4 regions of the Sinorhizobium sp. Y406 genome follow, and region 3 is predicted to be linked to each of the others. Evidence: predicted binding sites of a transcription regulator. Region 3 holds the regulator's gene; each other region holds the start of a gene.
The links. Region 3 encodes PhoB, which activates phosphate uptake and scavenging genes when phosphate is short. Its sites were predicted from a motif close to TGTCATNNANCTGTCAT; they were not measured.
Positions count from the first base shown of each region.

Region 1: the regulator PhoB is predicted to act here: its motif matches at 3,500-3,516, upstream of AC4P1R_RS07740 (LTA synthase family protein).
Region 2: the regulator PhoB is predicted to act here: its motif matches at 2,094-2,110, upstream of AC4P1R_RS04330 (esterase-like activity of phytase family protein).
Region 4: the regulator PhoB is predicted to act here: its motif matches at 1,738-1,754, upstream of AC4P1R_RS14865 (DUF2794 domain-containing protein).

Region 1 is NZ_CM178974.1:1,610,075-1,614,811, forward strand. It holds gene bluB (5,6-dimethylbenzimidazole synthase) at 1-448, opposite strand, end outside; cobalamin riboswitch at 493-703, opposite strand; gene AC4P1R_RS07730 (TolB family protein) at 753-1,613, opposite strand; gene AC4P1R_RS07735 (NAD+ synthase) at 1,617-3,299, opposite strand; gene AC4P1R_RS07740 (LTA synthase family protein) at 3,560-4,737, shown strand, end outside.
Region 2 is NZ_CM178974.1:902,489-907,225, reverse strand. It holds gene AC4P1R_RS04330 (esterase-like activity of phytase family protein) at 1-1,992, opposite strand, end outside; gene hupB (DNA-binding protein HupB) at 2,292-2,564, opposite strand; gene lon (endopeptidase La) at 2,785-4,737, opposite strand, start outside.
Region 3 is NZ_CM178974.1:122,022-126,758, reverse strand. It holds gene AC4P1R_RS00595 (aspartate aminotransferase family protein) at 1-497, opposite strand, end outside; gene AC4P1R_RS00590 (GcrA family cell cycle regulator) at 915-1,433, shown strand; gene phoB (phosphate regulon transcriptional regulator PhoB) at 1,511-2,194, opposite strand; gene phoU (phosphate signaling complex protein PhoU) at 2,256-2,969, opposite strand; gene pstB (phosphate ABC transporter ATP-binding protein PstB) at 3,020-3,802, opposite strand; gene pstA (phosphate ABC transporter permease PstA) at 3,848-4,737, opposite strand, start outside.
Region 4 is NZ_CM178974.1:3,136,139-3,140,875, forward strand. It holds gene AC4P1R_RS14855 (Bax inhibitor-1/YccA family protein) at 1-354, shown strand, start outside; gene AC4P1R_RS14860 (GNAT family N-acetyltransferase) at 617-1,174, shown strand; gene AC4P1R_RS14865 (DUF2794 domain-containing protein) at 1,316-1,723, opposite strand; gene AC4P1R_RS14870 (DUF1223 domain-containing protein) at 2,073-2,861, opposite strand; gene acnA (aconitate hydratase AcnA) at 3,081-4,737, opposite strand, start outside.

The sequences.
Region 1 (4,737 bases), 1.5 Mb from region 3:
GCACCGCGCAGACGGTGGAGTAGACGTCCATCTGCGGGTTGTGGGTGCGCCCGAGGACGACCGAGCCGCCGCGGGTGCGATCGCAGGTCACGCAGATGCTGAGTGGCGCCTTGCGAATTCCTTCGAGCTTGAGTGCGCGATATTTCGCCTGCGCTTCGCCCGCGAACATTCGCGCGGCCTCCTCGTTGGCGCGCTGGAAGGCCTGCCACACCTTCTCCCGCGTCTCCTCTCCGCGCACGAGAATGAAGTTCCAAGGCTGCATGAAGCCGACGGACGGCGCATTATGGGCGGCGGCCAGCAGCCGTGCTATCAGGGGTTCGGGCAGCGGCTCGGAGAGAAATTCGTCTCGCACGTCGCGGCGGGTCTCGATCGCACGGTAGACGGCGGCACGCTCGTCCGGCGAAAAGGCTCCAGCTGCGACAAGGCAGCCGCTCGGGTCAGGCAGCATCGTTCGATCCCCAACAATGCACAACCTCCCGCCGTCCGCGCGGGGCCGGTCCATCTTGCCAGGCCGGTCTTCTGACTCCGGTTCGTCCGGCCGCGCCGCCTTCCCGAATCGCCTGAGGATTCAGTGGCAAGGCTCCGAATCTCTTCAGAGCATGACTGGCGTGGCCGTCCCCGTCACAGCGTTGGGCACGTGCCGGAATTGCACCGACTTCCCGATTCTCCCGCGCTTGCGGGCACCTGACGAGCGCCATATGGACACAGGCACCCACGAAAGGCAAGGCATGCCTTACAGCGCCGCGCGTCTTTCAGACGCCAAAGGTCGCTGCAACTCTTTGAGTCTGCGCGGGCCGGTAGCGCACGTAGGCGAAGGCTTCGCCTGATGGTGACCAGTTCGGAACATTCATGGTTCCCTGCCCGCCGAAGAGTTCGAAGAGGACGCGCGGATCGCCACCTTCCGGTTTCATCAGCCTTAGCCGCACGTCGAGATCGCGCGGGTGGTCGGAGACGTCGCCGTCATAGGAGAGTACCAGGAGGTTTCGGCCATCCGGCGACGGATGTGGAAACCAATCGCCATAGGGGCTGTTGGTGATGCGCTGAACATCGCTGCCGTCGGGCCGGATCCGCCAGATCTGCATGCTCCCGGTGCGGCTGGAGTTGAAATAGATCCACTTGCCGTCGGGCGACCAGTCCGGCCCGTCGTTGCGGCCCTCACCCCACGTCAGCCGGCGCTCCTCGCCGCCCCCGACGGAAATCGTGTAGATGTCGAAGACCTGGTCTCGGATTCCGCAATAGGTCAGCGTCCGGCCATCGGGCGACCAGCCGTGCCAATAGGAAGGGAGCTTCGGTGTGACGAGCCGCGGCGCGCCGCCCTCGACCGGCAGGAGATAGATCGCCGACTTGCCGAATTCGGTTTTGTCGCTGATGGCGAGCGTCGTGCCGTCCGGCGAAATCCCGTGGTCGTTGTTGCACTGCCGGGCGAAGCCCGTGTCGATCTCGACCGGCTCCGGCGCCCCGTCGAGCGCTATGCGATAGAGCCGTCCATCGCCATTGAAGACGAGGAAGCGCCCGTCCGGCGACCAGTTCGGCGCTTCGACCAGCCGCTCCGTCTGCCAGACCACGCGGGTCTCAGCCGTCGCGATGTCGAAGATCTCCACCGAACTGCGCATGGACTATCCCCTGTCGCGGAAGCGGTTGGTGATGGGGTAGCGCCGGTCGCGACCGAAATTCTTCTTGGTGATCTTCACGCCCGGCGCCGACTGCCGGCGCTTGTATTCCGCGATGTAAAGCAGGTGCTCGACGCGGTGGACGATTGCCTCCTCGTGGCCGCGTGCGACGATTTCGTCGGTGCTCATCTCCTTTTCCACCAGGCATTCGAGGATGTCGTCAAGCACCGGATAAGGCGGCAGCGAATCCTGATCGGTCTGGTTCGGCCGAAGCTCGGCGGATGGCGCCTTGTCGATGATGTTCCGCGGAATGACTTCGCCGGAAGGGCCGAGCGCGCCGGGTGGTACAGTGCCGTTGCGCCAGCGGGCCAGCCCGTAGACCTGCATCTTGTAAAGGTCCTTGATCGGATTGAAGCCGCCATTCATGTCGCCGTAGAGCGTGGCGTAGCCGACGGACATTTCCGACTTGTTGCCGGTTGTCACCACCATCGAACCGAACTTGTTGGAGATCGCCATCAATATCGTCCCGCGCGTGCGGCTCTGCAGGTTCTCCTCGGTAATGCCGGGCTCGGTGCCCTCGAACATGTCCGAGAGCGCATCGAGGAAACCGTGGACCGGTTCTTCGATCGCGACGATATCGTAGCGGCAGCCGAGCGCCTTGGCGCAGGCCTCGGCATCCATCAGCGAGGCCTCCGACGTGTAGCGGTATGGCAGCATGACGGTGCGGACACGCTCTTCGCCAAGCGCGTCGACCGCAAGCGCCGCGCAGATCGCCGAATCGATGCCGCCCGAAAGGCCGAGCACGACATTCTTGAAGCCGTTCTTGTTGACGTAGTCGCGAAATCCCAACATGCAGGCGCGATAATCCGCCTCCTCGTTTTCCGGAAGCCGTGACTGGTGCCCATTGGCCGAAACCCAGCCATCCGAGCCTTTCGTCCAATCCGAAAGCGAGACTGCCTCCTCGAACTGGCTCATCTGGAAGGCCAGCGACCTGTCGGCATTGAAGGCAAAGCTCGCACCGTCGAAGACGAGTTCGTCCTGGCCACCGAGCTGGTTGGCATAAATCATCGGCAGGCCGGTCTCGATGACCTGCTTCAGAACAACCTGGTGCCGCACGTCCACCTTGCCGCGATAATAGGGCGAGCCGTTCGGTGAAAGCAGGATCTCTGCGCCGCTTTCCGCGAGCGTCTCGCAGACGCCGAGTTCACCCCAGACATCCTCGCAGATCGGGATACCGATGCGGATGCCGCGAAAATTCACCGGCCCCGGCATTTCGCCGGCGTCGAACACGCGCTTCTCGTCAAATTCACCGTAGTTCGGCAGATCCACCTTGTCGCGGACGGCGATGATCTTGCCGGCATCCAGCACGGCCACCGAATTGTGCCGGCGCTCGGTTGCCTGGCGCGGAAATCCGACGATGACGCCGGGGCCGCCGTCAGCGGTCTCCTCGGCCAGCTTCTCGACCGCGCGCTCGCAGGCTTTCAGAAACGCCGGCTTCAGCACCAGGTCTTCCGGCGGATAGCCGGAAATGAAGAGCTCCGTCAGCAACAAGAGATCGGCACCCTGCCGCGCCGCGTCTGCCCGCGCCTCGCGCGCCTTGGCGAGATTGCCGGCAACGTCGCCGACGGTCGGGTTGAGCTGGGCCACGGCGATGCGTAGCGTCGAAGGTGCGGCATTTTGTGAGCTCATGGCGGGCCTGTCGATATTAGCAAATGAGTCCGTCGGACACCCGTACTATCGCATCCGGCGACAAAAAACCCACACGCAATCGCGGCCTGACGCCGAATATTCTGAATATCTCAGTGTTATCCGCCCGCCGAGGGCCGTCTTTTCAGCCACCGGAACAAACTCGCCTCGCCGCCGGTTCGGCCATTCATCCCCGGTTCAAGGTGACAGTCGTATGACAATAGGATGAAATTTTTGTGAAACTTAAGGGGCTGTTGGCCACGATGAAATTCATCGCCGGGAGGGATTCTCACATCTACGCCGAAAGGCCGAGCTTTACCGTCCGCCATGCCCGAACCTTGGCCGGCCTGCGAAGTGCGTTGTTCTCGCTATTCCTGGCGACAATGCTCGTCTTCGCCGTCGAGGCCGTCGGCCGCCACTCCATCTCCGACACCATGGGCTTTTTCGCGGATTCGGCGCGCCCCGCCTGGATCACGGTCGCGGTCTTCTTTCTCGTTCTGCTTGGGCTCGACGCTTTCTTGGGCCGGGAACATAAGGCCACCCTGTTGGTCGCCCCTCTTGCGGTAATCCCGGCCTTCATCAGCCAGCAAAAGCAGGTCTTCCTCTCCGACCCGCTCTACCCAACCGACTTTCTCTTCGGCCGGCAGATCATGGAACTGATGCCGGTACTCGTGAAGGACAGGCCATGGACCGCAGTCGGCATCGTGGCCGGCGTCATCGCCGCAGTTGTCGTGACCGCCCTTCTCTTGCGATATGCCTGGCGCAACTTCCCGCGGCTGACGCGGCGCGAGCGCCTGGCGAGGCTCATCTTCGCGCTGCCGCTGCTCATCGCCTTCTGGAACGTCATGGACTACACGCAGTTCTCGTGGATCCGCGATCGGCTGCGTGTCGTGCCGATGATGTGGGATCAGAGCGCGAACTATCGGCACAACGGCTTCGCGCTCGCTTTCATGATCAACCTGCCGATGGCCAATATCAGCGCGCCGGCCGGCTACATGGCCGAGGCGATCGACAAGATTCCGGTCACGCCGGTTCCCGCCGGAACGACGCACCGCAGCAAACCGGACGTCATCGTACTGATGAGCGAGTCCTTCTGGGATCCGACCCTTCTGCCCCATGTGACGCTGACGCCCGACCCGATGCCCACGGTCCGCGCGTTGCAGGGAGGCACCGTCTTCTCGCCGGAATTCGGAGGAATGACCGCCAATGTCGAATTCGAGGCGCTGACCGGGTTCTCCAACGCATTCCTGCCCTATGGCAGCATCCCTTATCAGCAATATATCCGCAATCCGATCCCGTCGCTCGCCACCTTCTTCCGCGGCGAAGGCTATGCCGCACGCGCCATCCATCCCTTCCAGGGCTGGTTCTGGAACCGCACGGCTGTCTACAAGGCCTTCGGTTTCGACACCTTCCGCGACCAAGACAACATGCCGACCATGAA
Region 2 (4,737 bases), 780 kb from region 3:
GCCGAGTGCCGCAGGCTTCAAGTCGGCGAGGGGAACACGGTAGAGCTTCTTGATCTTCGCCGCTTCGCCGATCAGATTGTCGCGCTCGATGACATAGGCGTATTCGCCATGGAGGGCGATTTCCGAGAGACCGACCCAGCCTTCCTCGGACTTGTTGAGCGGGTAGCGCACGGCACCCCACTCCTTGGTTGCCGGCTTATAGGAGACGAGCTTGACGAAGCCTTCTTCGTCATCCTTCCACTCGCGCTGGACCGCCATCCAGAGCGTCTGGTCGTCACTTTTGCCGAGGGCCGCAATCCCTTCGAAGCCGAAGCGAATCTCATTGGCACGCAGTTCCTCCGGAAGCGCGATCTCCTGCTTGATCTCGCCCTTCTTGTTCACATGGAGAATCGCATGGCTGTAATGCTTGTCTGAATTGCCTTCGGAGGCAAGCCAGAAGCCGCCCTCTCCATCGTTGGCGATGGCTTCGATATCGAGCTTCTGGGCGGGTGCGCCGTCCCGGGTGATCGGTCGTGCTTCGGTGATCACCGCCGGCTTCTGCGTGGCGTCGATCGTGAAGATCGTCGGCTGCGACGAGTAGAAGGAATCATTGACCGCGTACAGGAAGCCCGGCTTGTCCGCGGCGGGGGCAAGGCCCGAGAGCGCACTGAAGCCGATCGGCAGGCCGTCCCTTTCCGCGGAGCGTATCTGCGGATAGGCGGCTTCGCCTTCCCCGCGCTCGTAAATCATGACATGCGCCCGGGCGCCGCCATCCTCGATGAGGTCGAGCTCGTTGGCGGTCGCCAGCAGATTGCGGCCCGGTATGGCAATGACGCCCTCGGGCGAGATGCCGGACGGCAGAAGTTGGAGAAGTTCAGGCTCAGCCCCGGTATCCTTGTAGACACCGGCGATCGAAGCGCGTTCCGAAAGCACGAAGAAGAGGTCGTCGTCGCCGAAATGCGCCGCTTCGAGGCCTTCCGGTTCGACACCCTTGGCCGACGAGCGCTTCTCCGGATAGTGGCCGATCGAGGCGATCGCATATTCGAAGCTCGGGCCAGATTCAAAGAGCACCTTGCCCGTTGTGTCGAAGATCGTGAAGCCGCGGGCGCCGCCCTCGTAGTCACCCTCATTGGCCACCACGATCCGCTCGTCGTCGAGCCACTTCACCGCATCCGGCTCGCGCTTGCGGCCGGCCTGCTCACCCGTGAATGAGATTGCGCCGTCACGCTTGGTGTCGATGTTCTTGAGATCGACGGCTCCGGCGGAGAAATGCGTCTTCACCGTGCCGGACTTGCCGTCGAGGATGACGATATGATTGTTCTCCTGCAGCGTCAGCGCAATCTCGTCCTTGCTGTTGAAGGCGACGAATTCCGGTTCCGGATCATCACCGGCAATCTCCGCGAGGCCGATCAGCGCCACGTGTTTGATCGTCGCGCAGTCCGCAACCCCGTCCTTCAGCGACAGGATCACGAGATCGCCCGCCGGCATCTGCGGCATCTGGCCATCATTGAATTCCTCGTCGCGCTCATTCTCGATCGCGACCGCGGCGAGCGTCCCGTCCTTGTTGACCGCCACCGAGTCCGGCTGGCCGCCGAGATCGCAGGTGGCATCCACCTTCTTCGTGGCGACATCGACCACGGCAAGCAGGCCGGAGGGATTGGTGAAGCTTTCGCGCGTGTTGACGGCGACGAGCACTTTTGCGCCGGCTGTCGCGACGGATGTCGGCTCACCATCGAAGGCGACGATGCCGCCGGCCTTCGGCGCCTTGGCATCGGCAATGTCGATGAAGCCGATGCGCTTGCCGGGGCTGTCGGAATAGATGAGGGTGTTGCCGTCCTCGCTCGCCGTGATGATTTCCGCCGAGGTGGGCGCCTTCCGCTCGGCACCCTCGGGGAGATTGTCGGCAACGGGAAAGGATGCGATGCGATTGAAGACCTGTTCGGCCTGAACGGCGGATGTCGTGGATGCGGCAAGGGCTGCGGCCAATGCTGCGGTGATGGAAAATGCTTTCATGTGTCCCTCCTTATCGCGGCGCTCGAGCATTCGCGCCGCTGTGGCATCCGGAATCGGCCGGTTGCCTGACGCCCCGGATGGGAGGTTATTGCAACCGCGCTGTTACAGTCCGATGACAGCGGAGGAAGTTGAAAAGAGGCCCGGCTGGGCCGGGCCTCAAATCGATCTGCCTGCACGCGCTTCGCAAAGCGGCGCAAACGGCAAGGGAACATGAACCTGTCTGGGCCCGCAATCGGCAGCCACCAAGCGTGAATGCCCACCGGCGGTCGCCGGGTTCCGTCGGAACCCGAACCGCCCGATTAGTTGACAGCGTCCTTGAGGCCCTTGCCGGCCGTGAACTTCGGCACGTTGCGAGCCGGGATGTCAACTTCCGCACCTGTGGACGGGTTGCGGCCCTTGGAGGCTTCGCGGCGAGTCACGGAGAAGTTGCCGAAGCCGACGAGGCGGATGTCGCCGCCGTTCTTCAGTTCGCGCTGGATGGTCTCAAAAACTGCATCAACTGCAGAAGACGCATCGGCCTTGGAAAGACCGGCCTTCTCGGCGACAGCAGACACGAGCTCATTTTTGTTCATGTTTCCACCCCTTTCATACTGGTTCGAAACGACTGTGTTCTTAAGCCGGGGCGGCATGTGCATCACCCACGTCTTGCCATTCCCAATTGCGCCTAATCCCTTGGATTGCAAGGCTTGCAGGCTGCTTTACAACAAAAAAGACCGGCGAAATGCCGGTCTTTTTTGATTTTTTGGTCAAACTGCGCCACCCGGGACACACTCCCGTGCCGCTTCGACGTCTTCAGTGGGCGATCGACGCCCCCGCCTCGTCTTGCGAATCGACCGGAGTAATCGAAGCTGCCTCGTTCGACGCATCCCATTCGATCGGCTCAGGGCGCCCGGTCAGAGCGTGTTCAAGCACCTCTCCCATCCGCGACACCGGGATGATTTCAAGGCTGTTCTTCACGTTGTCCGGGATCTCGGCGAGGTCCTTGGCGTTCTCTTCAGGGATCAACACCTTCTTGATGCCGCCGCGCAGAGCCGCCAACAGCTTCTCCTTGAGGCCCCCGATTGGCAGGACGCGACCACGCAGCGTGATCTCGCCGGTCATCGCCACATCCTTGGAGATCGGGATGCCGGTCATGACCGAGACGATTGCCGTCGCCATAGCGACACCTGCCGACGGACCATCCTTCGGCGTCGCGCCTTCCGGCACATGGACGTGGATGTCGCGTTTGTCGAAGAGCGGCGGCTCGATGCCGAAATCGATCGCGCGCGAGCGGACATAGGATGCCGCCGCCGAAATCGATTCCTTCATGACCTCACGCAAGTTGCCGGTGACCGTCATGCGGCCCTTGCCCGGCATCATCACGCCTTCGATCGTCAAAAGCTCGCCGCCGACCTCGGTCCAGGCGAGACCGGTGACCACGCCGACCTGATCGTCGCGCTCGGCCTCGCCGTGGCGATAGCGCGGCACGCCAAGATAGTCGTGGACGTTTGCCGCCGTCACCTCGACCTTATTGGTCCTGCCCTTGAGGATCTCGGTCACCGCCTTGCGCGCAAGCTTCATCAGCTCGCGCTCAAAGTTGCGGACACCCGCCTCCCGCGTATAGGTCTGGATAACCGCCATCAGTGCGCCATCCGTGACGGAGAACTCGTTAGGCTGCAGCGCGTGATCGCGGATCGCCTTCGGCAGCAGGTGCCGCTTGGCGATCTCCAGCTTTTCCTCTTCGGTGTAGCCGGCGATGCGGATGACTTCCATGCGGTCCATCAACGGCGGCGGAATGTTCAGCGTGTTCGCCGTGGTGATGAACATCACGTTCGACAGGTCGTATTCGACCTCGAGATAGTGATCCATGAAGGTCGAGTTCTGTTCCGGATCGAGCACTTCCAGCAGCGCCGAAGACGGATCACCGCGGAAGTCCTGGCCCATCTTGTCGATCTCGTCGAGCAGGAACAGCGGGTTCGACTTCTTGGCCTTCTTCATCGACTGCACGACCTTGCCGGGCATGGAGCCAATATAAGTCCGACGGTGACCGCGAATTTCGGCTTCGTCGCGCACCCCGCCGAGGGCCATGCGGATATATTCGCGGCCGGTGGCCTTGGCGATCGACTTGGCAAGCGAGGTCTTACCGACGCCCGGAGGGCCGACAAGGCACAGGATAGGGCCCTTGATCTTCGCGGAACGGGCCTGCACAGCCAGATATTCGACGATGCGCTCCTTGACCTTGTCGAGACCGAAATGATCGGTGTCTAGCACCTTCTCGGCGTGATTGAGGTCGGTCTTGATCTTGGACTTCTTGCCCCAGGGCAGGCCCAAGAGCCAGTCCAGATAGTTTCGCACGACCGTCGCTTCCGCGGACATCGGGCTCATCTGGCGCAGTTTCTTCAACTCCGCGTCAGCCTTCTCGCGCGCTTCCTTGGAAAGCTTGGTCTTGGAGATGCGCTCTTCGATTTCGGCCATTTCGTCGCGGCCGTCCTCACTGTCGCCCAGTTCCTTCTGGATCGCCTTCATCTGCTCGTTGAGATAGTATTCGCGCTGCGTTTTCTCCATCTGGCGCTTGACGCGCGAGCGGATGCGCTTCTCGACCTGCAGCACGGAGATCTCGCCTTCCATGAAGCCGAGTGCCTTTTCGAGCCGCATCTTGACGCTGGTCGTCTCCAGCATCTCCTGCTTCTCGACAATCTTGATCGAGAGGTGCGAGGCCACCGTGTCGGCGAGCTTCGAGTAGTCGTCGATCTGGCTTGCGACGCC
Region 3 (4,737 bases):
ATATCGCCGAACGGCACCTGATAGAAACCGGGCGCCTTGGGTCCGAAGCCTTCAATGTATTTCTGCTGCCCCCCGGCGGCGATCGTGGCGATGGTACGGCCGTGGAATGCGCCTTCGAAGGTGATGACGTGGAACCGCTCCGGATGGCCCTTGGCAAAGTGATAGCGGCGCGCCGTCTTGATCGCGCATTCCAGCGCCTCGGCGCCCGAATTGGTGAAAAACACCCGGTCGGCAAAGGTGACCGCCGTCAAGCGCCGCGCAAGGCTCTCCTGCCCGGGAACATCATAGAGATTGGAGACGTGCCAGAGTTTCTCCGCCTGCGCCTTCAGCGCATCGATCAGATGCGGATGGGCATGCCCGAGCGAGTTCACGGCGACGCCGGCGGCGAAGTCGAGATAGCGGGTACCGTCTTCCGCGATCAGCCAGACGCCCTCGCCCCGCTCGAAACGCAACGGCGCACGCAAATAGGTATCATAGAGCGGCGGCGTTGCGGCCATCCGGGCTTCTCCTTCCTCAGCATCGCAGGCGGACCGTTCGATATCCGGCCCGAAAAAATCAAAATGCCGCCTTTCGGCGGCCGGAGGCACTATTCCCATTTCGCAGCGCAATGTCAAGAAAACCAAGGGCTGCGGCCACCTTGCGAACTCGGATTCCGCGTCGCAAAAAAATCGCGTCGCGGGGCTTGCAAAAATGCAACTATGAGCCAGCAAGTTGGGGAAAACCGCGAAATCGATTCGGCGCGATTCCGGCGACTCTTGCCACAGAGTCACCCTGCCGGTAGGTTAAGATTTAATTACTAGACGCATGCGGCGGACCTAGTCACCAAAATAGTTATCGCGTTGTGACTCCAGGGGTTTTCTGGAGGACGGTGATGGATTCTGCCCATCCCAGCGCCGAGAACGGGGAGTGCAGATATGAACTGGACTGACGAGCGGGTGGAGAAACTGAAGAAGCTGTGGTCCGAGGGCCTGAGCGCCAGCCAGATCGCGGCTCAACTGGGCGGCGTCAGTCGCAATGCCGTCATCGGCAAGGTACACCGGTTGAGCCTGCCGGGCCGCGCAAAGGCGGGCGGGACCACGACCCCCGCGCGCCCCAAGCGAGCGACCTCGGCGCCGCGTGCACCGAATTACGCCGCTCGGGCCGTCACCCGCACCGTCGCCCGCCCTGCCGGTGCGACCGTCCTCAAGGAAGAGGTGGCGGTCGACCTAGTCGCCGAACAGGAATTCGCACCCGATGCCAACATCGTCCTGCCGATGTCGCGCCGCCTGGAGCTGACGCAGCTCACCGAACGGACTTGCAAGTGGCCGATCGGCGATCCGCTAAAGGAGGAGTTTCACTTCTGCGGCAACGACTCGCCGGAATCCTCGCCCTATTGCAACTATCATGCGCGGCTTGCCTACCAGCCTTCGGCGGAACGCCGGCGCATCCGCTGACGTTCGATCTCGATCGCGCAACAACGCAAAAGGGCCCATGGGCCCTTTTTTGTTGGAAACAGCATTGATTTTCGAACTTACCCCTCGAGCGAGTAGCCGGCGCCGCGCACCGTCCTGATCACGTCGGGCATGTTGGAGAGGTTCAGCGCCTTGCGCAGGCGGCCGACATGGACATCGACCGTGCGTTCGTCCACGTAGATGTCGTGGCCCCAGACACCGTCAAGCAGTTGCGAGCGGGAAAAGACGCGTCCCGGCGAAGACATCAGAAACTCCAGCAGCCGGAACTCCGTCGGCCCGAGCCGAACCTCACGGCTGCGGCGATGGACGCGATGCGTCTCGCGGTCGAGTTCGATGTCGCCGCAGCGGAGCACCGTCGACAGGACCTCCGGTTTGGCGCGCCTCAACATCGCCTTGACCCGCGCCATCAGTTCCGGAGTCGAAAACGGCTTGACGACATAGTCGTCGGCGCCGGTCGCGAGCCCTCGCACGCGCTCGCTTTCCTCGCCGCGCGCCGTCAGCATGATGATCGGCAACCGCTCCGTTTCCGGTCTTTGTCGAAGTCTGCGGCAAAGCTCGATGCCGGAAACGCCGGGCAACATCCAGTCGAGGATCAAGAGGTCGGGCAGACGTTCCTGCAGGCGGATTTCAGCCTCGTCGCCGCGAAGAATAGTATCGACCTCGAAGCCCTCGGCTTCGAGGTTGTAGCGCAGCAGCACGCTCAGCGCCTCCTCGTCTTCGACAACAGCTATCTTCGGCAACATCTAAGCTACAACTCCTTGCCTCGGTCCATCAGTTGGAAGGCGCCCCTCTCCCCTTTCGGTGTCAGTCCGTCACCGACCCCATCGTTGCTGTCGTATCATCCTTCGGCCGCTCGCCTTCCGGCTGGGCGCCTGTCGCCATGTAATAGATCGTCTCGGCGATGTTGGTCGCATGGTCGCCGATCCGCTCGATGTTTTTGGCGCAGAAAAGAAGATGCGTGCAGGGTGTTATGTTGCGCGGATCCTCCATCATGTAGGTGAGCAATTCGCGGAAGAGCGACGTGTAGATCGCGTCGATCTCCTCGTCGCGCTGGCGAATGCTGTTGGCCTTCTCCGGCGAGCGCGAGGCAAAGACGTCAAGCACTTCCTTGAGCTGGACCAAAGCGAGTTCGGCCAAATGCTCGAGGCCGCGCGCGAGCTTGCGCGGGATTCCAGAGCCGGCAACCGCAATCACGCGTTTCGCGGTGTTCTTGCCGAGGTCGCCGACGCGCTCCAGGTCGGCCGCTATACGGATCGATCCCATGATTTCGCGCAGGTCCGATGCCATGGGCTGGCGCTTGGCGATGGTGACGATCGCCTTCTCGCCGATCTGGCGTTCGGCCTCGTCGAGGAGGGCGTCGTCCGAGATGACTTTCTGGGCGAGCGCCAGGTCGGAATTGACCAGGGCCCGGACGGAGTCGGCCACCATTTGCTCGGCGAGCCCTCCCATCTCGGAGATGCGGCGCGTGAGATACTTCAACTCGTCGTCGAAGGCGGACATTATGTGTGGATGGGTCATCTTATATTCCTCGGGACGCGCTCGATTGATCGTCGGTGGAGTCGGGTTCGCTAGCCGAACCGGCCCATGATGTAGTCCTGCGTGCGCTGGTCGTCCGGATTGGTGAAGATCTTATCCGTATCGTCCACTTCGACCAGGTTGCCGAGGTGGAACATCGCCGTGCGCTGCGACACGCGGGCTGCCTGCTGCATCGAATGGGTTACGATAACGATGGTGAAGTTCTCGCGAAGCTCGTGGATCAGTTCCTCGACCTTGGCGGTCGCGATCGGGTCGAGCGCCGAGCAAGGCTCGTCCATGAGGATGACTTCCGGGCTGACGGCAACGGCCCGGGCGATGCAGAGGCGCTGCTGCTGGCCGCCGGAGAGGCCGGTGCCCGGCGCATCCAGGCGATCCTTCACTTCGTTCCAGAGGCCGGCCTTTTGAAGGGCGGATGCGACGATGTCGTCGAGTTCGGATTTTCTCGAAGCGAGGCCATGGATGCGCGGACCGTAGGCGACGTTTTCATAGATCGACTTCGGGAACGGGTTCGGCTTCTGGAACACCATGCCGACCTTGGCACGCAGTTGCACCGGATCCACCTTCGGATCGTAGATATCTTCCCCGTCGATTGCGATATGGCCTTCGACCCGGCAACTGCTGATCGTGTCATTCATACGATTGATACAGCGCAGGAACGTCGACTTGCCGCAACCGGACGGGCCGATGAAGGCGGTTACGGAGCGGGGATGGATCTCGATGGCGACATCCTTGATGGCGTGTTTGTCGCCATAATAGACCTGCACACCGCGGGCGGAAACTTTCGATTGGTTCATGGCGGCGGCCTTCATCGTCATCGTCGTTGTCGTAGCGGACATATTGTTCATCATTGCGCTCCTTTTCTACCAACGGCGCTCGAAGCGGCGGCGAAGAATGATTGCAATCAAATTCATTGCGACCAGGAATACCAGCAGCACGATGATTGCACCCGAAGCACGCTCCACGAAGGCGGGGTCACCGCGCTGTGTCCAGTTATAAACCTGAACCGGCAAGGCGGAAGCCGGGTCAAAAAAGCCTTCCGGCGGTCCAGCGGGATATTCGCGAACGAAGGCGACCATGCCGATCAGCAGCAGCGGTGCCGTTTCGCCGAGGGCCTGGGCGAGACCGATAATGGTACCGGTCAGGATTCCCGGCATGGCGAGCGGCAGCACGTGGTGGAATATCGACTGCATCTTCGATGCGCCGACGCCGAGTGCCGCGTCGCGGATCGAGGGCGGCACGGCCTTCAGCGCGGCGCGGGTGGCGATGATGATCGTCGGCAGGGTCATCAGGGTCAAGACGAGCCCGCCAACGATCGGAGCCGATTGAGGCAGCCCCACAAAGTTGATGAACACGGCCAGACCCAGGATACCGAATACGATCGAGGGGACGGCTGCGAGGTTCGCGATATTGACCTCGATGAGGTCGGTAAAGCGGTTCTGCGGTGCAAATTCCTCGAGATAAATCGAAGCGGCCACGCCGAGTGGCAGCGACAATACCAGCACGATCAGCATCATGTAAGCCGAGCCGAGAATGGCGACGCCCAGACCGGACGCTTCCGGACGGGTGTCGGACGAGTCAGGTGCCGTGAAGAAATCCCAGTTGAATTTTGTCGTCAGAATCCCGGCTTGCCTCAACGCGTCCGCAAGCATCAGTTGCTCCGGGGAGATGTTGCGGTCGAGCTCAGCGCTCTCCATCGTCACGCGGTCCTTGTAGTACCCGTCGATACGACCAGAGGCGAGGAGGTCGAAGG
Region 4 (4,737 bases), 610 kb from region 3:
TTCGTGACGGCTGCCTCGTTTGGCGCCCTCTCGCTCTACGGCTACACGACGAAAAAGGACCTGTCCGGCTTCGGCACGTTCCTGATCATGGGTCTTTTCGGCCTGATCATCGCGTCGATCGTCAACATCTTCCTCGCCTCTTCGGCGCTCGGCTTCGCCATCTCGGTGATCGGCGTTCTGGTCTTCGCCGGCTTGACCGCCTACGACACGCAGAAGATCAAGGAAATGTACTTTGAGGCCGACGATGTCGCGGTTGCCGGCCGCAAGGCGATCATGGGCGCTCTGACGCTCTATCTCGACTTCATCAACCTGTTCATGTTCCTGCTGCAGTTCCTTGGCAACAAGAACGAGTAGCCAGCGACACGGATGGCGAAAAGGCGGCTCCGGCCGCCTTTTTTGTTGAGCCTATTAGCCTTGATCGGCTCGGGCATTCCGTGCGATGCAACACATTCGACCTGCGCAGTTGCCTTTTGTGTGTCTGCAGATGGCATGACAGCCTACAGCGTCGTGCGTGTTTTCAGACGCGCAAAGCTTGCTGTAGCTCTCAGAATCTGCGCATCGATCGGCTCCGATTTTCGGACCTATGCGCTGAGGCGATCAACCGACAATGACTGCGATGACGTTCACCCTCCGCGATGCTGCCGTCGCCGACCTTCCTGCAATCACCGAAATCTATCGCGAGTCCGTCCTCAACGGTGTCGCGACCTATGAGGTGACGCCGCCGAGCGAGGCCGAGATGATGCTTCGCCTCACGACCATCACCGGCAGCGGCTATCCGTACCTGGTCGCCCTCGATGAAAGCGATGCGATCCTCGGCTATGCCTATGCCTCCGCCTTCCGCACCCGCACCGCCTATCGGTTCCTGGTGGAGGATTCCATATATCTCGCACCCGAGGCCCGGGGGAAAGGGATCGGAAGGGCTCTGCTCAAGGAACTGGTGAGCCGGTGTACTGCCCTTGGCTTTCGCCAGATGGTGGCGGTGATCGGCGGCGCGCATCCTTCGTCGATCGCACTCCACAGGGCCGTCGGCTTCGAGCATCAGGGGCTGATGAAAGCGACCGGCTTCAAGCACGGCCGCTGGCTGGACACGGCCATCATGCAAAGGCCGCTTGGTGAGGGGATGGAAACGCCGCCGACGGAGGGTGTCTATCCGGACACGCTCTACCAAGGCTGATTCACAAAGTCCTGAACGCGAAATTGCTGCATGTCTCCTTAAATCGAGGTCGATCGAAGGAGACATCCAGCAGCGGGAAGAGGAATGGCCGTCGGTCGGATTAGAGGCAGGCGGGCGGAGGACCACCGTGATCGGCCGCGTTCAGGTCTGGACGAGCTTCAACACTTTGTCGAAAACCTTGAGCACCTGGGCGAGTTCGTGACCGCGCTTCAAGACGATGCCGCTGGCGTTTACGACGCTGTAGGCGCCCTGTTTGTGAGTGAGTCTCGGGTTCTTCTCGATTCGGTAGAGCGGCACCTCTCCGGCGCGCTTGAACACAGCGAAGACGGCACGCTCCTTCGTGTGGTCGATCGCATAATCGCGCCACTCGCCCTCGCCAACCATGCGGCCATAGACCTTGAAAATCTGGTCCAGCTCACGGCGCTGAAACGTGACGGGAGGTGGGTTTTTGGCTTTCTTGTACTCGTGAAGATCAACGACCACATCCGTGGTCTGGCCCTGGTGACGCGGTTCGCCTCGCGTCAAATCCGGTTGATCGGTCATCGGCATTTCGGCCTTCTGATGTGACAGGTCCATGACAGTTTGCCTGACACGAGCCGAAAAGCAAGCCGGATGCTGTTGATTAATACCGGCAATTCTTACCCTTGCCGCAATTCAGTCAAATCGCCGCCCCAATTCACCGCAAAACTCCGTTCGCTGCCGGACAGAGTCGTTGCCACCGTTTGTCCGGACAGGTCGTCATGCTGCGGGAGGTTCCCGAACGCAGGCATGGCCGGTTCGGTCCGGTAACTTCGAACCCTCAGCCCCAGCCCCTCGATGCTGCCGGGCCGAACCACCCCTTGATGCCCCGATTTGTGCGTCCGCCTCCTTTAGCCACTCGCCCGACACGAACGATGCGCTAAAGTTTGCCCTGCGGTCCGGCGAGAATAGTTGCCGCACCAAGGATCGCGCCGGGCGTCTCCTTGTCCTTCATCGATTGCAGCAGGATTGCGCAGCCGCTATTGCCGCGGCCCTCGATCAGGACCGAGGCCGGCAAGGTGAACTGCGTCGGTGTGCCGTCCCACAGGCCGATCGTCTGGATGTCTCGCACCGCGTGCCAATAGGCAATGCGTTTGCCCCTGTTCTCGCCCCGTTCGACATTGACCACCCGGGCCCGGTCGAAATAGACCACCACGACATTCGCCTTGCCGGCGCCGCCACCGACCCGGATCGAGATGCCGTCACCGGCCATCGCCGCCTCGACCGGCACCGCAAGTCCCTTGTCTCCGGCGCGCATCGTCTCGAGCCTGCTCCTGATCGCCTGCAGGTCGGAGCCGTTCATATGGTCCCGTCCGTTCAGGATCGCCTGGGGCGTATAGACGCCATTGCGTCCGAGCATCCGGGCATAGGCGTATTGACGCTCGGTATTTTCCTTGGAGGCGAGCGTGTCCGCCCAGCCGAGATAGTTCCAGTAGTCGACGTGATAGGCGAGCGCCACGACGTCGCCCTCGTCGATCAGCGTCTTCAACGCCGCATCCGCCGGCGGACAGGATGAGCAGCCCTGGCTGGTGAAAAGCTCGACGACGCCCTTGATCGCGCGGCCGTTGAACGCCTTGCCGCCGTCAGCAGCAGCCGCGCCGCTCAAGGCGCCGAAAAGCCCCATCGTCAGCACGAGATGACGGATCATTGGTCTGAAGGCGAGTGTCATTGCTTCACTTTTGCGATCGGCGCTCATCTTTCCGTGGAAGGCATGACTTTACATACGACGGCCCGCCCTCAACAGAAAGTCACGTTGGAGTGACCATCCGCAAAGCGCGGGAAACAGCGTCGTGAATGCGCGGGATCGCCTTGCTATTCTGCATGCTCAGCACGGGAGAAAGCCGGGGCATCGGCTGACGCCCCGGCTTCCAAGTTCCATATTCTGTATTCAGGCAGCGAGATCGCGCAGAACCGTCTGCAGGATGCCGCCATTGTTGACGTAGGTGACCTCGTCCAGCGTATCGATGCGGCAGATGAGCGGAACTTCCTTCACCGAGCCGTCGCCATAGGTGATCTTGGCAATGCGCTTTTCGCGCGGCTGGACATTGGCAAGGTTTTCGATCGTCACCACCTCGTCGCCCTTGAGCCCCAGCGACTCCCAGGTCATGCCTTCCTCGAAGACGAAGGGGATGACTCCCATGCCGACCAGGTTGGAGCGATGGATGCGCTCGAAGGATTGGGCGATCACCGCCTTGACGCCGAGAAGATTGGTGCCCTTGGCCGCCCAGTCGCGCGACGAGCCGTTGCCGTATTCGACGCCGGCGAAGATGACGAGCGGAACGCCCTCTTCCTTGTACTGCATGGCCGCGTCATAGATCGACATCTCCTCCTTGGAGGGATAGTGGATTGTATAGCCGCCTTCCTTGCCGTTCGGACCCAGCATGTGGTTGCGGATGCGGATGTTGGCGAAGGTGCCGCGCATCATCACCTCATGGTTGCCGCGGCGCGTGCCGTACTGGTTGAAGTCGGCAACCGTGACGCCATGACCAAGCAGGTAGGAACCCGCCGGCGACGCGGCCTTGATCGAACCGGCCGGCGAAATGTGGTCGGTGGTGATCTTGTCGCCGAAAAGGCCGAGAACGCGCGCGCCCTTGATATCGGAAATGCCGGCGCCCGTCTTGCCCATGCCGACAAAATAGGGTGGGTTCTGGACATAGGTGGAGGCCCCATCCCAGGCATAGGTCTGCCCGGCCGGAACCTGCACGGCCTGCCAGTTCTCGTCGCCCTTGAAGACGTCCGCGTATTTCGTCGCATAGAGCTCGCGGGTGACGTATTTGAAGATGAACTCCTGGATCTCCTGCGAGGTCGGCCAGATGTCCTTGAGGTAGACGGGCTGGCCGTCCTGGTCCTCGCCGATCGGATCCTTGGTCAGATCCTTCTGGACGGAGCCGGCGAGCGCGTAGGCGACGACGAGCGGCGGCGAGGCGAGGTAGTTTGCCTGGACGTCCGGCGAGATGCGGCCCTCGAAGTTGCGGTTGCCGGAAAGAACGCCCGCGACGATCAGGCCCTTGTCGTTGATCGTCTTGGAGATCGGGCCCGGCAGCGGGCCGGAGTTGCCGATGCAGGTGGTGCAGCCGAAGCCGACCAGGTTGAAGCCGAGCTTGTCGAGATCGACCTGCAGACCGGACTTCGCCAGATATTCGGCGACGACCTGCGATCCGGGCGCGAGCGAGGTCTTGACCCACGGCTTCGTCTTCAGGCCCTTGGCGACGGCGTTGCGGGCGAGCAGGCCAGCCGCGATCAGCACCGACGGGTTCGAGGTGTTGGTGCAGGAGGTGATCGCCGCGATCGCGACGTCACCATGGCCGAGGTTGAAATCCGTGCCTTCGACGGCATAGCGGTTCGAAAGCTGGCCGGGCTTCTTGTAGTCGTTGTCGAGCGCGGCCGCGAAACCGGACGCGATGTTCTCGAGCGCGATGCGCCCTTCGGGGCGCTTCGGACCGGCCATGGACGGCACGACGTCGCCGAGGTCGAGTTCGAGCGTGTCGGTGAAAACGAGGTCGGAGCCGTCACCCTCGCGCCACATCCCTTGCGCCTTGGAATAG